DNA from 2 places in the Trinickia sp. genome. Region 2 is predicted to be linked to the other one. Evidence: riboswitches for the same ligand, from Rfam matches in the RefSeq annotation. Region 2 holds a riboswitch; the other holds the start of a gene.
What was found. A riboswitch is a leader RNA that binds a small molecule or an ion and turns the genes downstream of it on or off. The one in region 2 is predicted to bind cobalamin.
Positions count from the first base shown of each region.

Region 1: linked by a shared signal. The riboswitch ahead of ACO1XS_RS06655 (TonB-dependent receptor plug domain-containing protein) and the one ahead of ACO1XS_RS01670 (HoxN/HupN/NixA family nickel/cobalt transporter) in region 2 are both predicted to bind cobalamin.

Region 1 is NZ_JBMRBK010000024.1:167,030-174,724, reverse strand. It holds gene ACO1XS_RS06690 (LysR substrate-binding domain-containing protein) at 1-636, shown strand, start outside; gene lgt (prolipoprotein diacylglyceryl transferase) at 728-1,627, shown strand; gene ACO1XS_RS06680 (SIMPL domain-containing protein) at 1,693-2,430, opposite strand; gene ACO1XS_RS06675 (EVE domain-containing protein) at 2,471-2,929, opposite strand; RNA gene ssrS (6S RNA) at 3,039-3,220, opposite strand; gene ACO1XS_RS06665 (cell division protein ZapA) at 3,298-3,612, opposite strand; gene ACO1XS_RS06660 (ATPase) at 3,609-3,977, opposite strand; cobalamin riboswitch at 4,137-4,372, shown strand; gene ACO1XS_RS06655 (TonB-dependent receptor plug domain-containing protein) at 4,475-6,394, shown strand; gene ACO1XS_RS06650 (FecCD family ABC transporter permease) at 6,458-7,459, shown strand; gene ACO1XS_RS06645 (ABC transporter ATP-binding protein) at 7,456-7,695, shown strand, end outside.
Region 2 is NZ_JBMRBK010000010.1:21,727-29,421, forward strand. It holds gene ACO1XS_RS01650 (YadA-like family protein) at 1-2,127, shown strand, start outside; gene ACO1XS_RS01655 (outer membrane protein assembly factor BamE) at 2,226-2,648, shown strand; gene ACO1XS_RS01660 (DUF4019 domain-containing protein) at 2,645-3,127, shown strand; gene ACO1XS_RS01665 (tetratricopeptide repeat protein) at 3,124-5,025, shown strand; cobalamin riboswitch at 5,045-5,324, shown strand; gene ACO1XS_RS01670 (HoxN/HupN/NixA family nickel/cobalt transporter) at 5,492-6,589, shown strand; gene cobW (cobalamin biosynthesis protein CobW) at 6,644-7,695, shown strand, end outside.

The DNA.
Region 1 (7,695 bases), on a different contig from region 2:
CTGCGCGAATTCGCAGGACGCTACCCCGGTGTGCGGCTGCAGCTTGCCGAAGCGACGAGCGACGTGCAGATCGACGAGCTCGTGGCGGGCCGCGTCGACGCGGGGCTCGTCATCGCGCCTTTGCCGCCGCGACACGCGGCGGCGCTGACCTACCTTCCCGTCATGCGCGAGCCGCTTATCGCCGCGCTGCCCAGCACTGCCGCGCGCGTGCGCTCGCGCAATCGGCATGGGGAGCCGCCCGAATGGGACGAGACACCCGTGACGCTCGCCGATCTGGCCCAGTTGCCGCTCGTGATCTTCCCGCGTCGTTTGGCGCCGGGGTTTTATGACATCATTACGGGCTGCTACGGTGCCGCGGGGCTCACGCCGCGCATCGGCCAGGAGGCGATTCAGATGCAAACGATCGTCAGCCTGGTCTCGGCAGGCATGGGCGTGGCGCTCGTGCCGCAATCGTTGCGCAACTTGCGCCGCACCGGTGTTGTCTATCGACCGCTGGCCGAGCGCGCGCCGATCGTCGAGACCGGGCTCGTCTGGCGCACGGCCGATGTCAGTCCCGTGCTGGCCGGGTTCCTGGATGTCGTGCATGGTCACGCCGCGGCACTGGCGGCGAACGCCGGTGCGAATGCGTCGGCATGACCGTGGCGTCGCGCCGCCGCCACCCGGGCGCGGGCCGGCCGTCGCGGTCCTACCCGTCGATCAACCGTTCTATGCCAATTAAGCCTATACGATGCTGATTCATCCCAACTTCGATCCGGTGGCGATCCATCTCGGACCGCTCGCCGTGCGCTGGTACGGCCTGATGTACCTCGCCGCGTTCACGATGGCGATCGTCGTCGGCCGGCTGCGCCTGCGGTTGCCGCATGTCGCTGCGCAAGGCTGGAGCGTGCGCGATATCGACGACATGATGTTCTACGGTGTGCTCGGCACGATCGTCGGCGGGCGGCTCGGTTACGTGCTCTTTTACAAGCCCGACTACTACTTCATGCATCCGCTCGACATCTTCAAGGTCTGGCAGGGGGGCATGTCGTTTCACGGCGGCTTTCTCGGCGTCACGCTCGCGATGATGCTGTTCGCGTTCCAGCGCAAGCGCACCTGGCTGCAGGTGACGGATTTCGTCGCGCCGATGGTGCCCGCCGGGCTCGCGGCCGGCCGGCTCGGTAACTTCATCAACGGTGAACTCTGGGGCCGCGTGACTGATCCGAACGCGCCGTGGGCGATGCTGTTTCAGAACGCGACGGAAGACGACGCGCGCTGGCTCATCGCGCATCCCGAGCTCGCGGCGCGCTGGCATCTCGGCGAAATCTTCGCCAAGTACCATATGCTGCCGCGGCACCCGTCGGAGCTCTACGAGATCGCGCTCGAAGGGATCGTGCTCTTTTTCGTGCTCTGGTTTTTCTCGCGCAAGCCACGGCCCGTCGGTGCAACCTCCGCCGTGTTTCTGATGGGCTACGGGCTGGCCCGCTTCATCGTCGAGTTCGCGCGCGAGCCGGACGACTTCCTCGGGCTGCTGGCGCTCGGCATGTCGATGGGGCAGTGGCTCTCGCTGCCGATGATCGTCGTGGGCATCGTGCTGTTCGCGTGGTCGTACCGTCGCGCGGACAAGGCGCCTGCCGCGCTTGCCCGCTGAGGCGGCAGCGCGGACGGCAGCGCTGGCTGGCGCCAGCGCAAGCCGGCAATGAGCGGGAACCGCGCCTACCGCGTCATTTGCACCGAACCCGAGACATTCACGCTCACACGAGCCTTGCCCCCTTCGACGGGCAGCGGCGCCGCTTCCGCGGCTGGCGCCGCAGCCATCGCGCGCATGGCGAAGAGCGGTCTCGGCGGCGGCGCTTCCTGACCGATGTTGACCTGCCGTATCGTGTAGCCGTTGTAACCGAAGGCCTGCGCGGCCGATTCGGCCTGCTTGCGGAACGAGTCGATCGCCTGCCGGGTCAGGTGTTCGGCCGCCGTGCGCTGCGCTTCGGGCGACAACGAAAACGAGACATTGGCGACTTGCATCGACGTATTCATTTGCCCTGCAAGCTTCGACGCCGCGGCGAAATCGCGCGATTCGAGCACGACTTCCGTGCGTCCGCGCCAGGCGGAAATGCGGCCACTCCGATCGGTCGACGGATAGATCGAAAACGCGCCCGTATGTGCACTCACGCCGCTCACGCTCTTTGCCTGCGCAAGCGCCGTGGCCGTGCGTTTGTTGAGGGCATCCGTCAATGAAGCCGCATCGGCGGCTTCCTGTTCGTAAAACAGCGTGATGTCGACGACATCCTGAGGCACTTCGTCGCTCGCCTGCGCGGACAGCGACAACACACCGGCCGGCGCGCTCTCCGCGGACGGCGGAGTGGCCGCGCGCGCCGCGTCGGTTGCGAATGGGGCAACAGACGTCAGTGCGGCGGCGGCAACGAGCGTGAAAACAGTGGCGGTCGTTCTTGTCATCTCTCAGGTCCTTTTTCTTGGAAAAATCGATGGATGAGGTTCACGCCAGCCGTTCGGTGATGAAGCGCCATTCGGCTTCCGTGACGGGTGTGATCGACAGGCGGTTGCCTTTCGCCAGCACGCGCATGTCGGCGAGCTCGCGATGTTTGCGCAGCTCGGCGAGCGAAATGAGCGGTATTTTCTTGACGAACTCGACGTCGACCAGCATCCAGCGCGGCGACTCGCGTGTCGATTTCGGATCGAAGTACACGCTTTTGGGGTCGAACTGCGTCGGATCGGGATAGGCGCCGGAGACCACGCGGGCAATCCCCGCGATGCCGGGCTCGGGACAGCTCGAATGGTAAAAAAGCACACCGTCGCCGAGCTGCATCGTATCGCGCATGAAGTTGCGCGCCTGATAGTTGCGTACGCCGGTCCAGGGGAGCGTGCGCGAGGAAGCGGTGGCGAGATCGTCGATACTCGCTTCGTCCGGTTCGGACTTCATCAGCCAATAGCGCATAGGATCGATTGAATGCGTTCAACGGTGGATGAAACCAACACGGCCCGGTAGTTTTGGCCTTCTCGCGCCGCAAATGAAAACGGCATCGGTAGAACCGATGCCGTCGAATAAAGTCCCCGCCTTAGCCGCTAGGCCGGCATCCTGAACCGGGAGTTCAGAATTGGTCGCAGTTAGCCGCACTTCGGGTACATCAGACAGAGTGACGCGCACACCCGTGCTGCAAATTTCCGCAACCGTGCACATGGCATTGGTTCAAGGAATTTATGACCTTGGCGAACCAGGCAGGGAAGCCGTAAAACTTGTGTAAAGCTCAACATACCGAACAGTCACAACCACCGGTGCTCGAAGCGTCGTGCCTCATGCAACGGCTACCGCGCTTCGCTTTGCTCCAGCACCGCGCCAAGCTGTTCGTTCATTTGACGCATTGTACGCCTGATTTCCTCGGCCGGGAATGCTTCCCCATGCCGGATACTTTCTTGCAGCTTGACCAGTTCCGACGCGAGCGAGAGGGCCGCCATGACTGCGATGCGATCGGTGCCGCGCACGCTGCTCACCGAGCGGACTTTCGTCATTTCGGCGTCCACGCGCGCAACGGCGTCGAGCAGTTGCGTTTCGGTTTCGGGGGAGCACGCAAGACGGTACGTCTGCCCGAGAATCGTCGCTTCGATCTGCTTCGTCGTCATGCGTTTTCTCCCTGCTGAGCCGCCGCGTTCGCCGAATTGCCGTGCGGCGCTTCGCGCTCGCCCGGTTCGGCGAGCAGATCGAGCTGGTTATCGCCTTCGTACGGGCCCTTCGTGCGCGGCAGTTTTTCGAGAATGGCGTTCAGGCGCACCTGCGCATCGTCGATCTTGGCAAGTAATGTATCGCGCTCGACTTGCAAGGCATTGCGTTCGTCGCGCAGGAGTTCGAGCTCGGCGCGGGCCGAGTCGTTTTCCGCGCGCAATTGCGCAAGCTGCTCTTCGAGCGCGTGGCGGGCCTGCTGATGGCGTTCGTTGATCGCGATCAGCCGGCCGATGTTGTGTGACAGGGTTTCGAGTTCGGTGAGCATCTGCTGCGTCCTCTAAAGACTTGCGCATTTTAGCGCGGAATACGCGAGCGTCCGATCCTTGTCTCGTTTCGAGACGTAACAACATCCTGTCGATTTGTGCCGATGTTGCCGCCCGAGACGCCAAAACGGTCGATTCTTGACGCTCAAGGGGCCCGCTCCTACACTTGCGGCACTTTGGTGCCCGCGCGTTCGTTTCCGATGCGCGCGGTTAAACGGGAAACAGGGAGCGTGCGGCGTTTCGCGCGTCAACCTGTGCTGCCCCCGCAACGGTAAGCGATGCGTCGTCCGCGTTCGTCGCGGCGAAATCGATCCGAAGCCACTGCGCGCCTTGGCGCGTGGGAAGGCGGATTCGAGAGCTCGTCAGCCCGGATACCGGCCAAAGGGGGAGCGCCGCTCCCGACGGCAACGCGATGCTGCATCGCGTGTTTCGGGGCGTGCTCATGACGGGGCGGCCTGCGGGGAAGCGGGCTGCCTGCCGACCCATGGGAATACCAACGATGTCCTTGTCCATGCCCCGCGCGGCGTGCGTTGCGTTCGCAGGCCTGCCGCTTGCCGCGCTCGCGCAATCGGCCGCCTTCGATTCACCGTCGAGTTCGTCGACGGTTTCGGCTTCAGGTTCCATCTCCACCCCCACCGCATCCGATTCGACCCTTGGCACGTTGGAGCCGATCGTCGTGACGGCGCGGCGTTCGCCGCAGGCCCTCGCCGATGCGATCCCGCAAACCACGAGTTTTACGCGGCAAGATATCGAGGATTCGACGGCGATCGATCTGCCGGGGCTGCTGTCGCTCGCGCCGGGCGCGCAGCTCATTCGTAACGGCGGGCCCGGCGGCAATGCGTCGCTGACGCTGCGCGGCGGCTCGCCGACGCAATCGCTCGTGCTGATCGACGGGGTGCGCGTCGATTCGGTCAGTCTCGCGCAGGCGCAGATCGCGCAGCTTCCGCTGTCGCAAATCGACCATGTCGAGGTCGTGAACGGGGACGTCTCAGCGCTTTATGGCTCGGGCGCGATGGGAGGCGTCGTGCAGGTCTTCACGAAAGACGGCGGCAATCATCCGCCGCGTTTTCATTTTTCGCTCGGCTACGGCAGCTATCACACGCAAACGCAGGAAGCGGGTGTCGATGGCGCATTGGACAAGGAAGGCAAGACGACCTTCAGCTTCGATGTTTCGCGCTTCAAGAACGATGGCTTTTCGTCGATCGACCCGGCGCTTGCTCCGAATGCCAATCCCAATGCGAACGGTTACCTCAACGAGACGGTGTCGGCGGCGATTCGTCATCGGTTCAGCGACACGTGGGACGCGGGCGTGCGCTTTTTTCAATCGAACGGCAACGCGAGTTTCGACAACCCGTTCGGAATGCCCGCCGATTTGAACAACCTCTATAGCAAAGTGCGCGAGGTCTCCGTATTCGCGAACAGCAAGCTGAGCGATCGGTGGACCACCCACTTCACCGTAGCGGAGGGCGACGATCGCAGTGTCGAGAAAACGAACGGCGTCTACGACAACCGCTTCGATACGAACAACCGCCAGTACACGTGGCAGAACGATTTCAAGCTGTCGCCGGACCATACGCTGCAACTCGGCTACGAGCATCTCGATCAATCGCTCGAGTCGGATATCTTCGCCGCGCCCGCGCGGCGCGTCGATTCGGCATTCGCGGGCTATACGGGCCGATTCGGCGCGAGCCGTATTCAGGCGAACGTGCGCCGCGATCAGTATTCCGATTTCGGCGGCGCGAACACCTACTACCTCGGCTACGGATACGACATCACCGAGCACTGGGGGGCGCGCTTCAGCTATGCGAGCGCGTTCCGGGCCCCGAGCTTCGACGATCTGTACTACCCCGGCAGCGGCAATCGATCGATCAGGCCCGAGCGCAGTCATGCTCTCGAGGCGGCGCTGCAGTATGCTTCCGATGCATTCGGCGTGGCGCGCCTTACCGCCTTTCAGACGAACTACAGCGACCTCATCAACTATGTGCCGACACAAGGCGGGCTCTTCTATATCGCGAAGAACGTGGGGCGCGCGAAGGTGCAGGGCCTGGAGGCATCGTGGCGCGGTCACCTCGGCAAGACCGATATCCGGGCAGCGCTCACGGTGCAAAACCCCGTCGACGAAGATGCCCACGTCGATCTGAACCGGCGTGCGCGGCACTTCGCATCGTTTGCGGCGAACCGGAGCATCGGCACATGGCGCGTCGGCGGCGAGTGGATCGCGAGCGGCGCGCGCAACGATAGCGGCACTGTCCTGGGAGGATATGGCGTCGTGAACCTCTCGGCGCGCTACCGCATCACGAAGGCCTGGTACGTGGCCGCCCAGATCGACAATCTCTTCGATAAGCACTATGAGCTCGCCTATACCTACAACACGCCGCGGCGCAGTGCGTTCATCACGCTCGGCTGGCAACAGCAGTAGCGCGCGTGCGCGCGCGAGCGGGGCGCTCATCGTGCTTTGGGCGGCTCGGCGGAGGCTCAGGCCATGAATGCGCAACGCGCGATCGCCATCTGGCTTGCGCTGGCCGCGCTGGCGGGCATCGTATTCGTCGCCGCGCTGACGCTCGGCAGTGTGAGCGTCCCGCCGCTGCGCGCGTTGGGCGCGCTTGCACATTCCGGCACGGCGGGCGCCGATACGATCGACGAAATCGTGCGCAGTCTTCGTCTGCCGCGTGCACTCGCGGGGTTCGGCTGTGGCGCTTTGCTTGCGCTGGCCGGCGCGCTGCTGCAGGTGCTGCTGCGCAATCCGCTTGCCGAACCGTACGTGCTTGGCGTATCGGGCGGCGCCGCCGTGTTCGCGATCGGCGCTTTGCTCGCGGGCGCGGCATGGTGGCTCGTCGATGCGGCTGCGTTCGCGGGGGCCTTGTTCACCATCGCGCTCGTGCTCGGCTTCGCCCGCCGTGCGCTTGCCCGCGGCGAGCCGCAAGAGGCGTCGCCGCGGCTGTTGCTCACCGGTGTCGTACTCGCCACGGGCTGGGGGGCCGGCGTCACGCTCCTGCTGACGCTGGCGCCGGACGAGCGGCTGCGGGGCATTCTCTTTTGGCTCGCGGGCGACCTCAACGGCGTGGCCAGCCCATGGCCCGCGCTGGCGGCGCTCGCGCTCGCGCTGGCCGCGGCGGCATCGGTTGCGCCGCAGCTCAATGTCCTCGCGCGCGGCGAAGCGGTGGCGTTCGCCCTAGGCGTGAACGCGGGACAGCTGCGCTTGCGCATTTATCTGGTCGCGTCGCTCGCCACCGCCGCAGCGGTGACGACGGCGGGGACCATAGGCTTCGTCGGCCTCGTGGTGCCGCACGCGTTGCGTCTCGCGTTCGGCAACGATCAGCGCATGCTCGTGCCGGCGAGCGCGCTGGCCGGGGGGCTGTTCGTCATGAGTGCCGACCTGCTCGCGCGCACGGTCGCCGCGCCGGCGCAGTTGCCGGTGGGCGTGATCACGGCATTGTTCGGCGTGCCGGTGTTTCTGTGGATGCTGGCGCGGAGGTCGCGATGAGCAGCGCGCGAATGGTCGTTTCGACGCTCGCGGCGTACGAGCTCGCGCTCGACGCAGGCGAGCGCGTCTTGCTGGCCGATTTCACGCAGACGTTCGGCGCCGGCGAGCTCTGGTGCGTGGCGGGTCCGAACGGTGCGGGCAAGACGACGCTGCTTTCGACGCTCGCGGGGCTCGTGCCGCCGGCGCGGGGGCGCGTTGCACTCGATGGTGTGCCGATCGGCGATTGGCGGCCGGGC
Region 2 (7,695 bases):
GGCAGCAATGCACAAGCGACGGCCGCGAATGCCGTGGCGCTCGGTTCGAACTCGACGACGACGGCGAACCTCGGCCTCGCGGCATACAACCCGGGCACGGGCGTATTGGCGGGCACGGCGCCGGTCGGCGAGGTCTCCGTTGGCTCCGCCGGCAACGAGCGGCGCATCACGAACGTCGCGGCAGGCTCGGCCTCGACCGACGCCGTCAACGTCAGCCAGTTGCAATCGGTCGAATCGCAACTCACTCAAACGCAAAGCAATTCGCTGCAGTGGGACCCGACGGCCAACGGCGGAACCGGCGCCTATAGCGCGAACCATGGTGGAACCGGTCCAAACGTGATCACGAACGTTGCGCCCGGCACGCTGAGCTCGACGAGCACCGACGCGGTCAACGGTTCGCAACTCTTTACGACGAATCAGAACGTCACCACGCTCGCGACGACCGTCAACAACATTCAGAATGGCGCGGGCATCAAGTACTTCCACGCCAATTCGACGGCGGCCGACAGTCAAGCCGTGGGCACCGACAGCGTCGCGATCGGGCCGCTCGCGGTGGCGAGCGGCTCGGACAGTCTCGCCGCGGCGAACGGCGCGCTGGCGCAGGCCGCCAACGCGATGGCACTCGGCGCACAGTCGACCGTTTCGGTGGCGGGCGGTGTCGCGATCGGCTCCGGCTCGGTTTCCGATCGGCCGGTGAGCTCGTCACAGGGATCGATCGCGGCCGGTAGTCAGGCCATTCCTTTCAACACGCAAGACGCAACGCTGCTCGGGGCGGTCTCATTCGGTAATGCGGCGGCCGGCAGCCAGACTTACCGGCAGTTGACGAATGTGGCGGACGGCACGGGACAGAACGATGCCGTGACGGTCAGACAGCTCTCCGGCGCGCTGCAGGCGTTCTCGGTCTCGGCGACGAGGTATTTCCACGCGAACTCGTCCGCGACCGACTCGCTGGCGATCGGAGCGGACTCGGTCGCCGTCGGGCCGACGACCGTCGTCAATGGCGATAACGGCGTCGGCATGGGCAACGGGGCAATCGTGGGACAGAACGCTCCTGGCGGCGTTGCAATTGGCGAAGCCTCGACCTCGGGACAGGCCGATGCCATCGCGCTCGGCAGCGGTTCGACGGCGAACGGCGCTCAGTCCATCGCACAAGGCGCGCACTCGAATGCCGGCTTCGCGGGCGGCGTGGCTATCGGCTCCGGCGCGACGAGCAGCGCCGTCGATGCCCTGGCATTGGGCTCCGGCTCGAGCGCATCGTTCGCCAATAGCGTGGCATTGGGTGCCGGCTCGGTGACGACGGTCGGCGCGTTGAGCAGTTACATCGCCTACGGGTTGAGCACGCCGCAATCCTCGGTGGGCGAGGTGAACGTCGGTGGCCGCCAGATCACCGGCCTCGCCGCGGGCCGTCTCGGCACCGATGCGGTCAATGTCTCGCAGTTGGAGGCGGTTCAGCAGCAGTTGACTACGCTGATCACCAACAGCGGAAACTTCTCGTCGACGCCGGGCGGTTCCGGCGGCAGCACGACGCCGCCGGTGTCGACCGGGTCGAATTCTTCGGCGGGAGGATCGGGCTCGGTCGCCTCGGGGTCGAACAGCACGGCCGTGGGCAATAACTCCTCGGCAACCGGTAACGGCACCACGGCGGTCGGCGTCGGTGCCAGCGCGACGGGCAACGGATCGACCGCGATCGGTTCGGGCAGCAACGATGGCGGGCGCACGAACGTGGTGGCCGTGGGATCGACCACGTCGTCGCGACAGATCATCAACGTAGCGGCCGGCACAGCGGCCACCGACGCGGTCAACGTGCAGCAGTTGAACAATGCGATGTCGCAGGCCAACGCCTATACCGACAATCAGATCGCCGGGATTCGCAACAATCTCGACTCCTATCGGCGCGATGCCGACGGCGGCGCGGCCACGGCGATGGCGGTCGCGGGCCTGCCGCAACCGACGGGTCCGGGCCGGAGCATGGTCGCGATCGCGGGCAGCGTCTATCGCGGGCAGTCGGGCCAGGCGCTGGGCATTTCGACGATTTCCGAGAACGACCATTGGGTTTACAAGGCGGCGGTCTCGACCAATACGCGTGGCAGCTATGGCGCCGTGGTCGGTGCCGGATATCAATGGTGATGAGTCTGGCTCGATGGGGGGCGAGGGGATGCGGCGTTGCCCGCCTCCTGGCCTGTCTCCCGTTCGCCGCAACATGAATTCATAGGGACGCCAAGAAAATGAATATTCGATCCGTTACGGCAACAGTCGGCGCGCTCTCGTGCCTGATCGGTCTCGCCGCATGCGTGGGCCCGTCGACCGACGCCTCGTTTCCCGAGCACAGCGTGGCCACGTGGCCCGATGGCACGTTTCCCAACGTCGATAACCTGCGCATGGTCGAGCCCGGCATGACGAAGGGGCAGGTCTATCCGTTGATCGGTGCGCCGCATTTTCATGAAAGCGTCTTTCATGTCCGTGTGTGGAACTACCTGTTCCATTTCCGCACGGAAGACAAGACGCTTACATGCGAATATCAGATCGCATTCGACGATCATGGGCGAGTGAATCGGACGCGATGGAACGATCAGCAGTGCGAACGATTTGCACCTGCTAAGATCGCGGACGGCGTCGATCGATCGGACACATCGGGGAAGGTTCAATGAAGGGTATCGCCGGGAGATACAGAGTAGCCGCGGCATGCGTGCTCGCGGGGGTGTCGATGCTGGCGCATGGTGCGCAGGCGGGCACGTCCGCGGACGAACTGCTTGGCGACGCGCAGCGCGTGCTTGAGCAAATCGATGCGGGCCGATATGCGACGGTCTGGCAGCAGACCGCACCTTTCGTTCGCGCGAAGTACGCTGCCGATGCATTCGAACGGGGCCTCTCGCAATCGCGCAACGCGCTGGGCACGGTCGATCACCGCGGATGGGCATCGGTGACCCGCCTGACTTATTCGCATAATCAGGCGGTGCCCGACGGCCTCTACGCGAACGTCGACTATGCGACATGGCTGGCAGACGGTCGTGTCGTCTATGAAAAAGTCAGCTTCCAGCTCGGCAGCGACGGCCGATGGTATTTCACCGGTTACGAGCCGCGGCAGAGTCAGGGCGTTGCAGCACAGGCGCAAGTCGGCCAGAAATGAACGATCGGCAATTCGGCTCCAGCGCCGCTGAAGCACGCGATGCGACGCCATCGAGGGCGAGCGGCACGGTGCCCGAGGCGTTCGATGCGGGCCCGCGGGCGTCGAAGATTCGTCGGCATCTCGAGGCGGGCGAATTGATCGAGGCATCGGAGATGCTTTCCGATTGCCTGGAGCTTGCTCCCAACAATGCCGACGTTGCTACGTTGCAAGCGCAGCTGCTGCGGCTGTGCGGGCGCTACCAGGAGGCGGGCGAGTGGGTCGATCGCGTGCTGGCGGCAGTGCCCGCCCACAGCGGGGCTTGCGTCGAAGCTGCACGTCTGGCGGCGCTCACCGGGGCAACGGATCGTGCATTCGACTGCTTCGAACGCGCGCACCGCGCGGTGCCCGATGCAACGGACTGGTTCGCCGAGTGGACTGCGCTTGCCCATGCGGTAGGGCGGACGGATATCGCTGCAACCGTTGCTGCTCGATGGTGCGAGCTCGCCCCCGATTCCGCGCACGCGTGGTTCTCGCTCGGCCTCGCGCATCACGAGGCCGGGGCGCTCGATGCGGCGCTTGCGGCGTACGAGCATGCCCTCTCGCTCGATGCCGGCGTTTCAATGCTGCGCAATAACCTCTCGGCGCTGCATTACACGCGAGGCGAATACGACGCGGCGTTGAAAGTCGGGAGGCAGGCGCTTCGCGCGGAGCCCAATCATCATCTCGCATGGACGAACCTCGCCAATGTCTGGCTGAGGTTGCGCGAGCCGGACAAGGCGTTGATCGCCGCACGGCGCGCCGCAACGCTGGCGCCTGATTTCGCGCTGGCGCAGCTTGCCTTGAGCAATGCGGCCCGCGAGTCGCAGTCATGGGCCGAGGCGTTCAATGCGATCGTGCACGCGGCGAAAATATCGGGCGCGGAGCCGAAGATCCAGTTCTCGGTCGCGATGCTGCAGTTGATGCAAGGCGACTTCGCAAACGGCTGGATCAATTTCGAGGCGCGCTGGAGCGGATCGCCCGAGCTTGCGGGCAAGGAGGCGTTTTGCCCAGGCCAACGCTGGCAGGGCGAAGCGCTCGAGGGCAAGACGCTGCTCGTCTGGGGCGAGCAGGGACATGGCGATGCCATCCAGTTCATTCGCTTTTTGCCGTCTATCGTCAAACACGCGCGCGATGCGGGCGGGAAGGTCATCTGCTGCTGTTTTCGTCCGCTGTACGAGCTTTTCAAGCGAAGCCTGGCAGGCTGTGATGTCGAGGTCTTGCCCAGCGATCTCGAGCGGTTGCCCCACTTCGACTACCACCTTCCGCTCGCGAGCTTGCCGCTCGTGCTCGGCGTCACGCTCGAAATGCTCCCCGCACCCGCGGCGTACCTGGTACCGGACGCGGCCCGCGTCGAACGTTGGCGTGGCGAAATCGGTGGGAGCGCTCGCCTGAAAGCGGGCCTCGTGTGGACGGGCAGCCGCAATCATCAGCGCAATTCCGTGCGCGCGGTGTGCCCGGAGCGCTACGCCGAAGCCTTCTCCCGCATCGACGGTATCGATTGGTATAGCTTGCAACCCGGCGCAGCCGAGGACGTCGAGCGCATGGAACGCGCGGGACTGCACGTCGTCGATCGAACGAGCGAGTTCGCGAGCTTCGACGATACGGCCGCGCTCATTGCCAACCTCGATGTGGTCGTGACCGTCTGCACGTCCGTTGCGCATCTGGCCGCCGCATTGGGCCGGCCCACGTGGTTGCTGCTCGACGTCAACCCGCACTGGGTATGGATGACGGAGCGGCGGGACAGCCCGTGGTATCCGAGCGTCAGGCTCTATCGTCAGCGCAACTATCGGGATTGGACCGCACCGCTGGCCGAACTGAGGGCCGACCTCGAACAGGCAGCCCGGCAACCGGCGGTGCAAGGAGCCGGCGCGCGTCCTTGACGCTCGCTGAGCGCGCCCTTACACTCGCAGCCAATCTGGTGCTCGCGCGCGCATTCCTGCGTGCGCAGTTAAACGGGAAACAGGAGCGCGTCCGGGCGAACGATGCCGGCACGATCGACCTGTGCTGCCCCCGCAACGGTGAGCGAACGCATCGCGAACGCGATGCAGAGCCGGCTTCGATGCATGCACGCAAGGCCGTGTATGCAGGCAACCACTGCGCAAGAAACAACACCACTCGCGCGGGAAGGTGAAGCGGCGCTTTCGTCAGCCCGGATACCGGCCAGAGGGAAGGCGGATGCCGCGGTGGGCGGCATGCCAGCCGGGACTGCTTCGCTTCGCGCTGTCATTGCGTCATCGCACCTCGTTTTCCTGCTTCGATCAGGTTCGGCTTCGCCGTTGGCCGGCACCGGGCAATGGAACGAGCGGTGCGATATCTCGCGTGGTGGCGCAAGGGCGGGGCACGTCCATGTCAATCCGTCTCGATCTCCATAAGGGGACCGCCGTGCTCGAGTCCATCGCGGGGCTTTTCAACGATAGTTCCACTGCGTTGCGCAACAAGGTGGCAGGCATCTATGCCGTGCTGCTCGTGTTCAATCTAGGGGCCTGGGTCTGGGCCTTCGTCGCTTTTCGCGGTCAGCCGGTTTTGCTCGGCACCGCATTGCTTGCCTATACGTTCGGCCTTCGCCACGCCGTCGACGCGGATCATATCGCCGCAATCGACAATGTCACGCGCAAGCTGCTGCAGGAGCGGCGCAACTCGCTCGGCGCGGGCTTTTTCTTCTCGCTCGGGCATTCGACGGTGGTCGTGCTCATGTCGATTGCCGTTGCGCTGACGGCGTCGACACTGACGGCACATTTCTCGCAACTGAGGTCCATCGGCGCCGTCATCAGCACCTGTGTGTCGGCGTTCTTTCTGCTGATACTGGCTGCGGCCAATATGGCGATCCTGCTTTCGATGTGGCGCACGTTTCGCGCGGCGCGTCGCGGCGAGCCCATCGTCGAAGAAGACCTGGACCTGCTGCTCGGCGGGAGAGGCCTGCTTGCGCGCCTGTTCCGACCGCTTTTCAAGCTCGCATCGCGCAGTTGGCACCTCTATCCGATCGGTCTCCTGTTTGGCCTGGGCTTCGATACGGCCACCGAAGTCGCGCTCTTCGGCATTTCGGCCACGCAGGCATCCGGCGGCATGTCGGTCTGGTCCATCGCCGCCTTGCCGCTGCTTTTCACGGCCGGCATGTCGCTCGTCGACACCACCGACGGCATTCTGATGACGGGCGCGTATCGCTGGGCCTTCGTTCGGCCGATTCGCAAGATCTACTACAACATGACGATCACCTTCGTCTCCGTCGTGGTGGCGCTCGTGATCGGCAGTGTCGAAGCACTCGCCCTTGCCGCGGACAAGCTCCAGCTCAAAGGTGCCTTCTGGGATTTCATCGGCAGCGCCGCCGACCGTTTCGGTTTGCTCGGCTATTTCGTCATCGGCATTTTTCTGTTCAGTTGGGCCGTGTCGGCGTTGATCTACCGCTTCAAGCGCTATGACGAAATCGACGTGACACTGTCGGCCTGAGCTTCGGCTCGCGAGACATTTTCGAACGATATCGAGGTACTCATGCACACTTCCATGCGCAAGATCCCGGTCACCGTCGTGACGGGCTTTCTCGGCAGCGGCAAGACCACGCTGCTGCGCCATATTCTGCAAAACGCGCGCGGTGCGCGCATCGCGGTCATCGTCAACGAGTTCGGCGAACTCGGCATCGATGGCGAAATCCTCAAAGGCTGCGGCATCGGCTGCGAGGAGGACGGCGCCGCCGGCGCGCTCTATGAGTTGGCCAATGGGTGTCTTTGCTGCACGGTGCAGGAGGAGTTCTTCCCCGTCATGGAAGCGCTCGTCGAGCGCCGCGACAGTATCGATCACGTGCTCATCGAGACGTCGGGCCTCGCTTTGCCGAAGCCGCTCGTTCAAGCCTTCAACTGGCCCGCCATCAAGAATGCTTTCACGGTCGATGCGGTCGTGACCGTCGTCGATGGGCCGGCCGTTGCGAGCGGTCAATTCGCGGCGGACCCGTTGGCCATCGAGCGCGAGCGTCGGGCCGATCCCAATCTCGACCACGAATCGCCGTTGCACGAGCTGTTCGAAGACCAACTGTGCGCGGCCGATCTCGTGGTCCTCAACAAGACGGATCTGCTCGACGATGCGGGGACGGCCGCCGTCGAGGCGCTGGTGCGCGAAGAGATTCCGTCGCATGTGAAGGTCGTGCGTGCACAGCAGGGCGAGCTCGATTTGCAGGTGCTGCTCGGCCTTCAGGCCGCGTCCGAGGAGACCATTCATCTACGCGTGGACCACCACGGTTCCGTCGACGATGCCGATCACCATCACGACGAGTTCGACTCGGTCGTGGTCGAGGGCAGCGTGAGCTCGCGCGAGCATGCGCTTGCGGCGCTGGCGCGGCTCGTCGAGACGCATACGATCTATCGCGTCAAAGGGTTCGCAGCATTGCCGGGCGCACCGATGCGGCTCGTGATCCAGGGTGTCGGGCGCCGCTTCGACAGTTATTTCGACCGCCGCTGGCAGGCCGGCGAGGCTGCCGCGAGCCGTTTCGTGCTGATCGGCGCGGACCTCGATGCAACCGCGCTGCAACGCGCATTCGACGCCGCGCTTGCCGCGCCGTTACA